2 regions of the Geobacillus uzenensis genome follow, and region 2 is predicted to be linked to the other one. Evidence: a T-box and tRNA genes for the amino acid it is inferred to sense, from the RefSeq annotation. Region 2 holds a T-box; the other holds one or more tRNA genes.
What was found. A T-box is a leader RNA that pairs with one kind of tRNA and senses whether it is charged. The one in region 2 lies ahead of leuS (leucine--tRNA ligase), so its partner is inferred to be a tRNA-Leu.

Region 1: it encodes a tRNA-Leu, which carries the amino acid that the T-box ahead of leuS (leucine--tRNA ligase) is inferred to sense. The anticodon was not compared.

Annotation. Positions count from the first base shown of each region.
Region 1 covers NZ_NEWL01000010.1:22,028-28,107, reverse strand. The annotation lists gene lysS (lysine--tRNA ligase) at 1-357, shown strand, start outside; gene B9L21_RS15580 (hypothetical protein) at 793-1,443, shown strand; rRNA gene rrf (5S ribosomal RNA) at 1,873-1,989, shown strand; tRNA gene B9L21_RS15570 (tRNA-Val) at 1,998-2,073, shown strand; tRNA gene B9L21_RS15565 (tRNA-Lys) at 2,371-2,446, shown strand; tRNA gene B9L21_RS15560 (tRNA-Leu) at 2,457-2,541, shown strand; tRNA gene B9L21_RS15555 (tRNA-Gly) at 2,553-2,627, shown strand; tRNA gene B9L21_RS15550 (tRNA-Leu) at 2,643-2,728, shown strand; tRNA gene B9L21_RS15545 (tRNA-Arg) at 2,732-2,805, shown strand; tRNA gene B9L21_RS15540 (tRNA-Pro) at 2,810-2,883, shown strand; tRNA gene B9L21_RS15535 (tRNA-Ala) at 2,896-2,968, shown strand; rRNA gene rrf (5S ribosomal RNA) at 3,712-3,828, shown strand; gene B9L21_RS15525 (sigma factor G inhibitor Gin) at 3,995-4,201, shown strand; gene B9L21_RS15520 (aminotransferase class I/II-fold pyridoxal phosphate-dependent enzyme) at 4,352-5,791, shown strand; gene tmk (dTMP kinase) at 5,812-6,080, shown strand, end outside.
Region 2 covers NZ_NEWL01000002.1:55,233-61,312, reverse strand. The annotation lists gene leuS (leucine--tRNA ligase) at 1-2,413, opposite strand, end outside; T-box leader at 2,490-2,713, opposite strand; gene B9L21_RS01830 (MDR family MFS transporter) at 2,789-3,988, opposite strand; gene B9L21_RS01825 (hypothetical protein) at 4,120-4,284, opposite strand; gene B9L21_RS01820 (YtzC family protein) at 4,373-4,636, opposite strand; gene B9L21_RS01815 (TIGR01212 family radical SAM protein) at 4,794-5,753, shown strand; gene B9L21_RS01810 (tRNA (mnm(5)s(2)U34)-methyltransferase) at 5,750-6,080, shown strand, end outside.

The sequences.
Region 1 (6,080 bases), on a different contig from region 2:
CCAACGTTCATTTACGGCCATCCGGTCGAAATTTCGCCATTGGCCAAGAAAAACCCGGACGACCCGCGCTTTACCGACCGATTTGAGCTGTTTATCGTCGGGCGTGAACATGCGAACGCGTTTACAGAACTAAACGACCCGATTGACCAGCGCCAACGTTTCGAAGCGCAGCTGAAAGAGCGTGAACAAGGGAACGATGAAGCGCACGAAATGGACGAAGATTTCCTCGAAGCGCTCGAGTACGGCATGCCGCCAACAGGCGGACTCGGCATCGGCGTCGACCGTCTCGTCATGCTCTTGACCAATTCGCCATCCATTCGCGACGTGCTGCTCTTCCCGCAAATGCGCCATAAATAACAATGATCGTCCCCTGCTACGAACAACGGCAGGGGACGATTTGTTAGGGGAGATCGATTAAAGTAAAGAAGTCGGTTGCTTACCAGTCCCCTAGAAGGCTGGTGATTAAGGGAGCAGGTTGCTTCACCACCTTGTTTCTCAACTTGAAAAGCCTTGTGGTATCAGATTCTCGTTTCACGTCATCCAACGTCAGCTAGGGGAGATCGCTGTTTTTCACCGGCCTTCTAGAAGGCTGGTGATTTAAGGGAGCAAGCCGCTTATCAAGCCCGTTTCTCAAATAGATAAGCCTTGTCGCGTCAGGAGCGCCTTTCAAACGTTCCCCCATTGCTCAAGAGAAACGACCGTTTTTCACCAGCCATCTAGAAAGAAGATCAATACTATGGGGCGGTTGACCTGCATACATTAATAGAGGATTCGAAAGGGAAAAACATAAATGTGAAAGGAGCGGTTTTATTGCTTTCTTATCCGATTCTCTATTACAATCCTCCTGTGGCTGAGGCCGCACAGGTCAGCGCCCCGAAAATCAGCCCAAAGGCGGTCATCGGCGTCGATTCGATGATTATCGGCGACATAACGATTGCTGACGATGTGTTCATCGGCTTTAAAAATTTGTTGCGTGCAGATTCGGGGTATCCGTATTATGTAGGTCCTTATACGAATATCCAAGATTATGTACTCATGCACGTACATCCCGGACGCGAACATGTGAACGTGAACGGCCGAAAATGGGGCGTTTACCTTGAAGGGGAAAACAGCGTCCTGCATCACGCAGCCGTACATGGCCCCCTATTTGTCGGGCGGAATACGTTTATAGGGCAACACGCCAATATTTATGATTCCATAATTGGAAGAAACTGCGTGATCATGCATGGGGCAACCGTAACCAACGGCGTGAAAATCCCTGACAACCGGTTCATCGCTCCAGGAGAAACAGTATGGCAACAGGAACAGGCAGATCGATTGCCGCCTGTCCCAGACCAATGGAAAGACTTAAACCGAAGGATCGTCGATCATTACTACCGCCTTGGTAAATCATATTTGCACCATACACCGCTAGCACTTTCCTATGGCGCACATCGACACTGATTTTTATTTAACCTCTGTCCGAAATTCATCTCCCACTTCTAAACGGAGTGAAAATGGGAGACGAATTTCGGTTCAATCTCAAAAAGGAAGGCCTGGAACAGTTAGGTATGGCCTAACTGGATGTCGAACCGTGGGGCACACGGGGATCGCTCGGTCAACTTCCTGTCGTTAGACGGGATTACCCGAGAAGCTCCCACCTCTAAGTGTTAGCGTAGGTGGTGGAAGTATATCACATATTGACTTTTAGCTATAGAATATATAAAATAAACGACGTTGCTTTTAGTAATAAAACAAAAAACGAAATAAGTTGACAAACCTCATTTAACATGCTATATTATGATAGCATACGGAAACGTCAACAATGATATTCAAAGAGTGTTGACAAACAAACAAATTTAATTATAATATAACTTGTCTGTTAGATAATTGCCTAGTGATGATAGCGGAGAGGAAACACCCGTTCCCATCCCGAACACGGAAGTTAAGCTCTCCAGCGCCGATGGTAGTTGGGGCCAGCGCCCCTGCAAGAGTAGGTCGTCGCTAGGCAATACTGTGGAGGATTAGCTCAGCTGGGAGAGCACTTGCCTTACAAGCAAGGGGTCGGCGGTTCGATCCCGTCATCCTCCACCACTTTGATCTACTCTTCTATTATGAGCCATTAGCTCAGTAACGAGCGCTGCATCTTTGAGTTCGCTGCGAGTTGCCTCGACGCACTGAGCTTCCTTGAAACAGCTAGTAGAGGAAGAGGCAGGTAGAGCTCATCAGTACGTAGAGTGTTATGATCAACTATGAGCCATTAGCTCAGTAACGAGCAATACATCTTCGAGTTAACTGCGAGTTGCCTTGACGCATCGAGCTTCCTTGAAACAGCTAGTAGAGGAAGAGGCAGGTAGAGCTCGTGAGTACGTAGAGTGTTATGATCACTATGAGCCATTAGCTCAGTAGGTAGAGCATCTGACTTTTAATCAGAGGGTCGGAGGTTCGAGTCCTCCATGGCTCACCAAAATTGATTTGCGGGTGTGGCGGAATTGGCAGACGCGCTAGATTCAGGGTCTAGTGCCCTTTACGGGCGTGGGGGTTCGAGTCCCTTCACCCGCATGATTATCCGAGCGGAAGTAGTTCAGTGGTAGAACACCACCTTGCCAAGGTGGGGGTCGCGGGTTCGAGTCCCGTCTTCCGCTCCATTTATTTGCCTATTAGCCGGGGTGGCGGAATTGGCAGACGCACAGGACTTAAAATCCTGGGGTAGGTAACTACCGTGCCGGTTCGAGTCCGGCCCTCGGCACTTGCGCTCGTAGCTCAATTGGATAGAGCATCTGACTACGGATCAGAAGGTTAGGGGTTCGAATCCTCTCGAGCGCGTTAGCGGGAAGTAGCTCAGCTTGGTAGAGCACATGGTTTGGGACCATGGGGTCGCAGGTTCAAATCCTGTCTTCCCGATAGTGGATATACGGGGCCTTAGCTCAGCTGGGAGAGCGCCTGCTTTGCACGCAGGAGGTCATCGGTTCGATCCCGATAGGCTCCATCCTCGTTCCTTGAAAACTGAACGAAACGAAGCGCAACGAAAAGCTGAGGCCGCCCGCCTATCGGCGAAACGCGCTAGAGGGCCTGCGAGGAGGCTATCGCCGCCGCAGCAGGACCGAAGCGTCGCGAGCCGATGGCGGCCGAAGCTAGACAATACGAAAAGCTGAGGCCGCGGCGCCTTTGGTGCTGAGGCCGAAGCCAAAGCCAATCAACTTTCTATTGGAGAGTTTGATCCTGGCTCAGGACGAACGCTGGCGGCGTGCCTAATACATGCAAGTCGAGCGGACCGAATGAGAGCTTGCTCTTATTTGGTCAGCGGCGGACGGGTGAGTAACACGTGGGCAACCTGCCCGCAAGACCGGGATAACTCCGGGAAACCGGAGCTAATACCGGATAACACCGAAGACCGCATGGTCTTCGGTTGAAAGGCGGCCAGATTTCCCATCGCGTTAGGCGAGTAAGATCCCTCGAAGATGACGAGGTCGATAGGTCCGAGGTGGAAGCGTGGCGACACGTGGAGCTGACGGATACTAATCGATCGAGGGCTTAACCTAGAAAAGCGGAGGCCGCCTGCCTATCGGCGAAACGCGCTGGAGGGCCTGCGAGGAGGCTGTCGCCGCCGCAGCAGGACCGAAGCGTCGGGAGCCGATGGCGGCCGGAGCTAGACAAAAAGCGGAAGCGCCGCGGCTTCTTCCCCCACACGGTTATCTAGTTTTGAGGGAATGATCCCACAACATTATATCGCCTAGTGGTGATAGCGGAGAGGAAACACCCGTTCCCATCCCGAACACGGAAGTTAAGCTCTCCAGCGCCGATGGTAGTTGGGGCCAGCGCCCCTGCAAGAGTAGGTCGCTGCTAGGCAATGGAAAGCAGCCAATCGTGCCTGAGGCACAATTGGCTGCTTTCGTTTTTTATTCGGAACACTTAAAATAAATCCCCGGTGCGCGCGGTGGAGCGTTCAATCTTTCCATCTACTAGTATAGAATGTTATCAATGTGGGAAACATAGAGGATGGGAGGTGGAGAGCGTGAGGACATCGGCGATTGGCCAAAACAAACGTGGAAACGTGTGCATTGTTTGTGAACAAGAAAAAGAGGAAGGTATTTTTCTTTTTGGCCATTTTCTTTGTTTGGATTGCCACCGGGCAATGGTGCAAACGAATACGGACGATCCGAATTACGCATTTTATGTGCGGCAGCTGCGGAAAATGATGACCTCTAAAATTTATTCGTAAAGGCCTGTATCGGGCCTGTTTTTATTTGTTTTGCTTTGTGCAAAAAACAGCTGGGTGCTGTGTGCGCGTTTCTTTTCGAGACGGTTCGTGTTAATATTATTTTGTTATTCAGATGGGTAGGTAGGAGAGCAGCAAGGAAAGAGGGTTAACATGAATCAAGCAAAAACCCCTTTATATGACGCGTTAATGCGCCATTGGGCGCGCCGTCCGATTTCGTTCCACGTGCCGGGTCATAAATATGGCGCCGTGTTTTCGAAACGGGCGGGGGATGTGTTTTCTTCGGTATTGACGTTGGATGCGACGGAGATTTCCGGACTTGATGACTTGCACCATCCGGAAGCGGCCATTGCTGAGGCGCAGGCATTGGCAGCCGAACTGTATGGCGCCGAGGAAACATTTTTCCTTGTGAACGGATCGACGGCAGGAAATTTAGCGATGATCGCCGCCGTATGTGATGAAAAGAAGCGGAAAGTCATTGTGCAACGCAACTGCCATAAATCAGTAATGCATGCACTGCAGCTCATGGGGGCGACCCCTGTTCTTCTCTCTCCTGAGTTTGACAGCGATATGCACGTTGCTTCGCACGTTTGCGTGGAAGCTATCAAAGAGGCGCTTGCCCTTCATCGCGACGCCGCTGCCGTTGTATTGACGAACCCGAATTATTATGGGATGTCGATTGATTTAACAGAAATCGTCCGTCTAGCTCATGACTATGGGGTTCCCGTGCTTGTCGATGAGGCGCATGGCGCCCATTTCGTCCTCGGCCCTCCGTTTCCGAAGCCGGCGCTTGCTTGCGGTGCCGATGTAGTTGTGCAGTCGGCGCATAAAACATTGCCGGCGATGACGATGGGGGCGTTTTTGCATGTGAACAGCGGGCGCATCGATGTAGAGCGGTTGAAATATTTTTTGCAGCTGTTTCAATCGAGCAGCCCGTCTTACCCGATTATGGCGTCGCTTGACTTGGCGCGAAGCTATGTCGCCGAGCTTGCGGAAGATGACGTGGCGGCGATGGCAGCAGAAATTGAAGAATTCAAGGCGGCATTGGCCCATATAGATGGGGTGGCGGTCGTTTCTTCCCGACAGCCCGATGTGCAGACGGACCTGCTGAAAGTGACGGTACAAACGCGCAGTTCGCTGACGGGGTATGAATTGCAGCAACGGCTCGAGCGCGAAGGGGTGTTTACGGAACTGGCCGATCCGTTGAACGTTCTGCTCGTTTGTCCGCTCGCTGCAACTGGCAGGCTTATGGAGGCGGTGCGAAAAATGAAGCGGGCTTGGCGCGGGTTGCCGGCTGACGAGACGCCGTTGCTTGGCTCCTTTCCATTTTTACGCCCGCCGCTCTCGGTGTTAGTCCCGTATGATGAACTGCGCGATGTACGGAAAAAAGCGGTCGCTTTAGAGGAGGCGGAAGGGTATGTGGCGGCGGAAACGGTCATTCCATACCCGCCTGGAGTGCCGCTTATGTGGATCGGCGAACGAATCGACCGCGGTCATATTGAACAAATTCGCCAGCTTCTCCGCCATCGGGCGCATGTGCAAGGCGGAAGCCGGCTCGGGGATGGATTGCTTGTCGTATATGAACTTCGATGACGGAAAGGGTGCTGCGGGTGATGAACGGGTATTTTTTTTCGTTTGAGGGGCCGGAAGGGGCCGGAAAAACGACGATGATCGGCAAGCTCGAGTCGTTTTTGCGCGGGCGAGGTTTTGACGTAATGGTAACGAGGGAGCCCGGCGGAGTGCGCATCGCTGAGGCGATTCGCGCGCTCATTTTAAATCGCGAGTATACAGAAATGGACGGGCGGACGGAAGCGCTTTTGTATGCGGCGGCGAGGCGGCAGCATTTGCTTGAGAAAATTGTTCCGGCGCTCGAGGCGGGCCG
Region 2 (6,080 bases):
TGGCAACGATATTGACGAGCTTGCCGGGGACGGCGATCACTTTGCGCACCGTTTTGCCTTGAAGCTGCTCTTTGATTTTTTCATCGGCAAGCGCCCGTTCTTCGAGCGCCTCTTTCGATAAGTCAGCCGGCACGTTGAGCTTCGCCCGCACTTTGCCGTTGATTTGGACGACGATTTCCACGACGTCTTCGACCAGTTTTGCTTCGTCATACGCCGGCCACGATTCATAAGCGATCGTGTCCGTGTGGCCAAGCTTTTGCCACAGCTCTTCGCCGATATGCGGGCAAACCGGCGATAAAAGCTTGACGAACCCTTCCATATATTCTTTTTTCATCTGCTCGGCTTTATACGCTTCGTTAATGAACACCATCAGCTGTGAGATGGCGGTGTTGAAGCGCAAGGCTTCGTAGTCTTCCGTCACTTTTTTCACCGTTTGATGATAGACGCGCTCAAGCTGGTCGTTCGCCGGCTCGTCGACGATGTTCGGGTTCAGTTCGCCATTTTCAGTGACAAACAGACGCCAGACGCGGTCCAAAAACCGGCGCGCTCCGTCAAGCCCTTTCGTCGACCAGGCGATCGACGCTTCAAGCGGCCCCATGAACATTTCGTACAACCGGAGCGTATCGGCGCCATGGCTTTCGACGATATCGTCCGGATTGACGACGTTGCCTTTTGATTTGCTCATTTTTTCGTTGTTTTCGCCTAAAATCATCCCTTGGTTAAACAGCTTTTGGAACGGCTCTTTCGTCGGCACGATGCCAAGGTCGTACAGCACTTTATGCCAGAAGCGGGCGTACAGCAAGTGCAACACCGCATGCTCTGCCCCGCCGATGTAGACGTCAACCGGCAGCCATTGTTTCAATTTTTCCGGATCGGCGAGCTGTTTGTCGTTATGCGGATCGATGTAGCGCAAATAATACCAGCAGCTTCCCGCCCATTGCGGCATCGTGTTCGTCTCACGCCGCCCTTTTTTGCCCGTTTTCGGGTCGACGACGTTGACCCATTCTTCGATGTTGGCAAGCGGCGATTCGCCCGTTCCCGACGGACGGATTTCATCCGTTTTCGGCAGGACAAGCGGCAATTCTTCCTCCGGCACGGTCGTCATCGTTCCGTCTTCCCAATGGATGACCGGAATCGGCTCGCCCCAGTAGCGCTGACGGCTGAACAGCCAGTCGCGCAGCCGGTACGACACTTTTTTCCGCCCTTTTCCATGCTCTTCAAGCCACGCGATCATTTTTTCGATCGCTTCTTGTTTGTTCAAGCCGTTCAAAAACTCGGAGTGGATGTGCTCCCCGTCGCCGGTGTACGGCTCGTTTTCGACATTCCCGCCGGCCACGACTTCTTTGATCGGCAAGTTGAATGTTTTCGCGAACTCATAGTCGCGCTCATCGTGCGCCGGGACGGCCATGATCGCCCCCGTGCCGTAGCCCATCAACACGTAGTCGGCGATCCAAATCGGAAGCCGAGCGCCGGTCACTGGATGAACGGCGTACGCACCGGTGAATACGCCCGTCTTTTCTTTCGCCAAGTCGGTGCGCTCGAGGTCGCTTTTGCTTTGCACTTCCTTCAAGTAGGCGTCAACGGCTTGTTTTTGCTCCGGCGTTGTAATTTTCTCAACGAGCGGATGCTCCGGCGCCAGCACCGTGTACGTTGCGCCAAACAGCGTATCCGGCCGCGTCGTAAACACCGTGAACGACTCGTCATGGCCGTCGACAGCAAACTCGATTTCCGCCCCTTCCGAGCGGCCGATCCAGTTGCGCTGCATCTCCTTGATGCTTTCCGGCCAGTCGAGCTCTTCTAAATCTTCGAGCAGCCGGTCGGCATAAGCCGTAATTTTCAGCATCCATTGCCGCATCGGCTTGCGGATGACCGGATGCCCGCCGCGCTCGCTGCGGCCGTTGATGACTTCCTCGTTTGCCAGCACCGTGCCGAGCGCCGGACACCAGTTGACCGGCACCTCATCTATATACGCAAGCCCTTTTTCGTACAGCTTCAAGAAAATCCATTGCGTCCATTTGTAATAGTTCGGGTCGGTCGTGTTAATTTCCCGATCCCAATCATACGAAAAACCAAGCGACTTAATTTGCCGGCGGAAATTGTCGATGTTTTTTTGCGTAAACTCGGCCGGGTCGTTGCCGGTATCAAGCGCATATTGCTCGGCCGGCAGCCCGAACGCGTCCCAGCCCATCGGGTGAAGGACGTTGTACCCTTGCATCCGCTTCATGCGCGCCAAAATGTCAGTCGCCGTATACCCTTCCGGATGGCCGACGTGCAAGCCGGCGCCGGACGGATACGGAAACATATCCAACACGTAAAACTTCGGTTTGTCGCTTTCATCCGGGGTGCGGAACGTCTTCTGCTCTTCCCAATAATTTTGCCATTTTTTCTCGATTTCGCGATGGTTGAAACTCATCGTCATACTCCTCCTATCGGTTTCTGCATTTGCATCATTGACGGAAATATGTATAAAAAAACCCCCCATCCCCATGAAAAGGGACGAGAGGCACACTTCCCGCGGTACCACCCTTTTTGGCGCGCCTATGGCGCACCCGCTTTGTTCCTTAACGCGGATTCACGGCCGGCGTTAGTAAGCAGCGCTGTTCGCGCCGGCAACTCCGAGGCGAGTTCACGAGCCCGCTTCGGTTGACTCGCACCAGCCGTCAACTCTCTGCCGTCCGCCAGGCCCGCTACTGCTCCTCTTCACCGTTATTCGCACGTTTCTTTGCGTCCGAAATGACAAATTTAATTATTATTTTAAAAAATTTGTCGATCGATTGCAAGCCGAAACCTATATCGTCGCTGCTGTTTTTTTCCCGGTCTTCTCTGTCGGCTTTGGCAGCCAGCGGTCGTACAACAGCGCCGCGGCAACCGCCAACAACGCAAACGCGACGAGCAGCCCGATGAGCGGCTTCATGCCTAAGGTGTCAGCCGCCCACCCGCCGATGACCGGCCCGATCATCCGTCCGGCCGTAGCCGTGCCGTTGACGATTCCTTGGTAAAATCCGGCCTTCCCTTGCGGCGCGAGCCCGCTCACGACTGCCGGAATCGCCGGCCAGACGATCATCTCGGCGATGGTGAGGACCACCATCGAAGCGGCAAACTCACCGAGCGAATCGGCGTCAAACAGCATGGCAAACGAAACGGCGAAAATGGCAAACCCGATCACCATTTGCCGCTTCATCCCCGGCATGAAGCGGCGGATCACCCGCGACAGCACCGGCTGCGCCAAGACGATCAACGCGCCGTTGATCGTCCAAAGCAAGCTGTATTGATGGACCGGCAAATGAAGTTCCCGGGTATAAACGGCGATCGTCGTCGACCATTGCACATAGCTCACCCAGCACAACCCATAGCCGCCGCAAAGGAGAGCGAGCGCCCACCCGACGGCGCGGGATGGCGGTTTTTCCACTTCTCGGGATCGTTTCGTTCTCGGTGCGGGCAAAAGCGGGATGCGCCGCAAGCCGGCCGTGACGATCACCAAAAACGCGACATAGAGCAACAGATTGGCGAAAAACACGAACGAAAAGGAATAGGAGGCGACAAGCCCGCCGAGCGCCGAACCGATGGCGACCCCGACGTTTTGCGCCACATACAAGGCGTTGAACGCCCGCCGTCCCCCTTCCGGCCAAATCGCGCCCGCATACGCCGATGCCACCGGAAAAACGATGCCGCTGCCGATGCCAAGCAGCGCCAAAAACATCGCATAATGCGGCCAGCCGTGCCAAACGCTCAAGCCGGCCGAGGCCGCCATCGTCAAACAGGCCCCGGCAAGGAGGGAGCGAAACCCGCCGATCCGGTCAAACAAAACACCGCCGACTATGCTGCCGACGACGCTGCCGCCGGAGTTGAGCATCAGCACCGCGCCCGCCACCGCAAGCGGCTGGCCAAGCTGTTCGTGCAAATAAATCGTATTGAGCGGCCATAAAAAAGACCCCCCTGTCACATTAAGCGCCATACCGACAAGCAGCCACCAAAGCGCACGGGGCATCGGTCATCATCCTTTGCTTCATTTCTTTCGGTTCCCAAACTAATTGTAGGGGGGAAAGGAGAAAAAAGCAATCAAAAACGTCATAATAAACAACGAGGGCAGCAGGATGCCCCCTCGTTGTTTAACGTACCTCACCCGTTGCGCTGTTTGGAGCGGATCGGCTGTCCGCCCGTTTGTTCGTACTGCTTTTTCGCCAGTTTGACCGGATCGAAATCTTGGCCCAGTTCAAGATCGTTATTGTTTCGGCCGTTGCGCGTTTTTTGTTCCGGGTTCGTTTGTTTCAGGCGCCGCTTCATGTCGTCCCTCCTCACTTCTGTTTCCCCGCCGTTTCTTTGCCTTCCTTCTGGCCGGTGTGAATGGCGGGGCTTTCACTTGCCGCTGTCTTTAGCGGTCAAGCAAGATCATTTCGTTTTGCAGCTGCTCAAGCTGAAGCCGCATCCGGTGCAGCTGCTCACGCTGCTGGGCGTTGCAGCTTAACGCCAAGTGCGCCAAGTCGTTGACCGTTTGCTCGAGCATTTGCTGGGCGTTCGTATATTCGGTGAGGTTGTAATGCTCTTGCTTTTGCGCTTCGGTATATTGTTCTTTCGCAAAGCGGATCACATCTTCACACCGCTGCAAAAACTCTTCGACCGATTGTCTTGTCGCCATGCGTTCACCCCTTTTCGTAATGTTCCCTCATGTTTACTATGCGCCGCTGTCGTCATCCGTATCACGTCAATGATTGGCAGCGATCGCTTTTTGCCGCCATCCATGGTACAATGCAAGGATGACGGCATTTTTCAAAGCAAGGAGGGAAGCGGTATTCATGCACGCAAACCCGTTTCCGTATACCAATGACCATAAACGGTATCATACGTGGAACTACCATTTGCGCCAGACGTTCGGACATAAAGTGTTTAAAGTCGCGCTCGATGGCGGCTTTGACTGCCCAAACCGCGACGGGACGGTGGCATACGGCGGCTGCACGTTTTGCAGCGCCGCCGGGTCAGGCGATTTTGCCGGCAACCGGGCCGATGATTTAGTGACCCAATTTCATACGATCCGGGAGAAAATGCACCAAAAGTGGAAAGACGGCAACTATTTGGCGTACTTTCAAGCGTTCACGAACACGCACGCCCCAGTCGAGGTGCTGCGCGAAAAATACGAAACCGTGCTCGGCCTTGACGGCGTCGTCGGTCTGTCGATCGCCACGCGCCCTGACTGCCTGCCGGATGAAGTCGTCGATTATTTGGCCGAATTGAACGAACGGACGTATTTATGGGTCGAGCTCGGTTTGCAAACGATCCATGAGCGGACGGCGCAACTGATCAACCGGGCGCATGATTTCCACTGTTTTGTCGACGGCGTCCAAAAATTGCGCCGGCACGGCATCCGCGTCTGTGTTCATCTCATTAACGGCCTGCCGCTAGAGACGTACGACATGATGATGGAAACGGCCCAAACGGTCGCCGCCATGGATGTGCAAGGCATCAAAATCCATTCGCTTCATTTATTAAAAGGAACACCGATGGTGAAACAATACGAAAAAGGGCTTGTTACGTTTTTGTCGTTTGACGAATACGTCCGCCTTGTATGCGACCAGCTTGAAGTGCTGCCGCCGGAGATGGTCGTGCATCGCATCACCGGCGATGGGCCGATCGACTTGCTCATCGGGCCGATGTGGAGCGCCAATAAATGGGAAGTATTAAACGCCATTGACGCCGAGCTTGAGCGGCGCAACAGCTATCAAGGAAAACGATACAAACAAGAGGTGGCGGCCCGATGACATTGATGAACATTTTGCCGTTTGCCCGCTTTTTGCTTGCCGGCGCGGTCACTGAAGGCGACCTTGCCATCGACGCGACGGTCGGCAACGGCCATGACACCGTCTATCTTGCCGAACGCGTCGGCGATCGCGGGCATGTGTTTGGCTTTGACATTCAAGCGGAAGCGATCGCGGCGGCGGCGGCCCGCCTTGCTGAACGCGGGCTGCACGGCCGGGTCACGTTATTCCAACAAAGCCATAGCGAACTGCTCACAGCGCTTCCCTGTGATGTTCATGGCCGCATTGCCGGCGCCGTGTTCAACCTCGGCTATTTGCCGGGCGGCGATA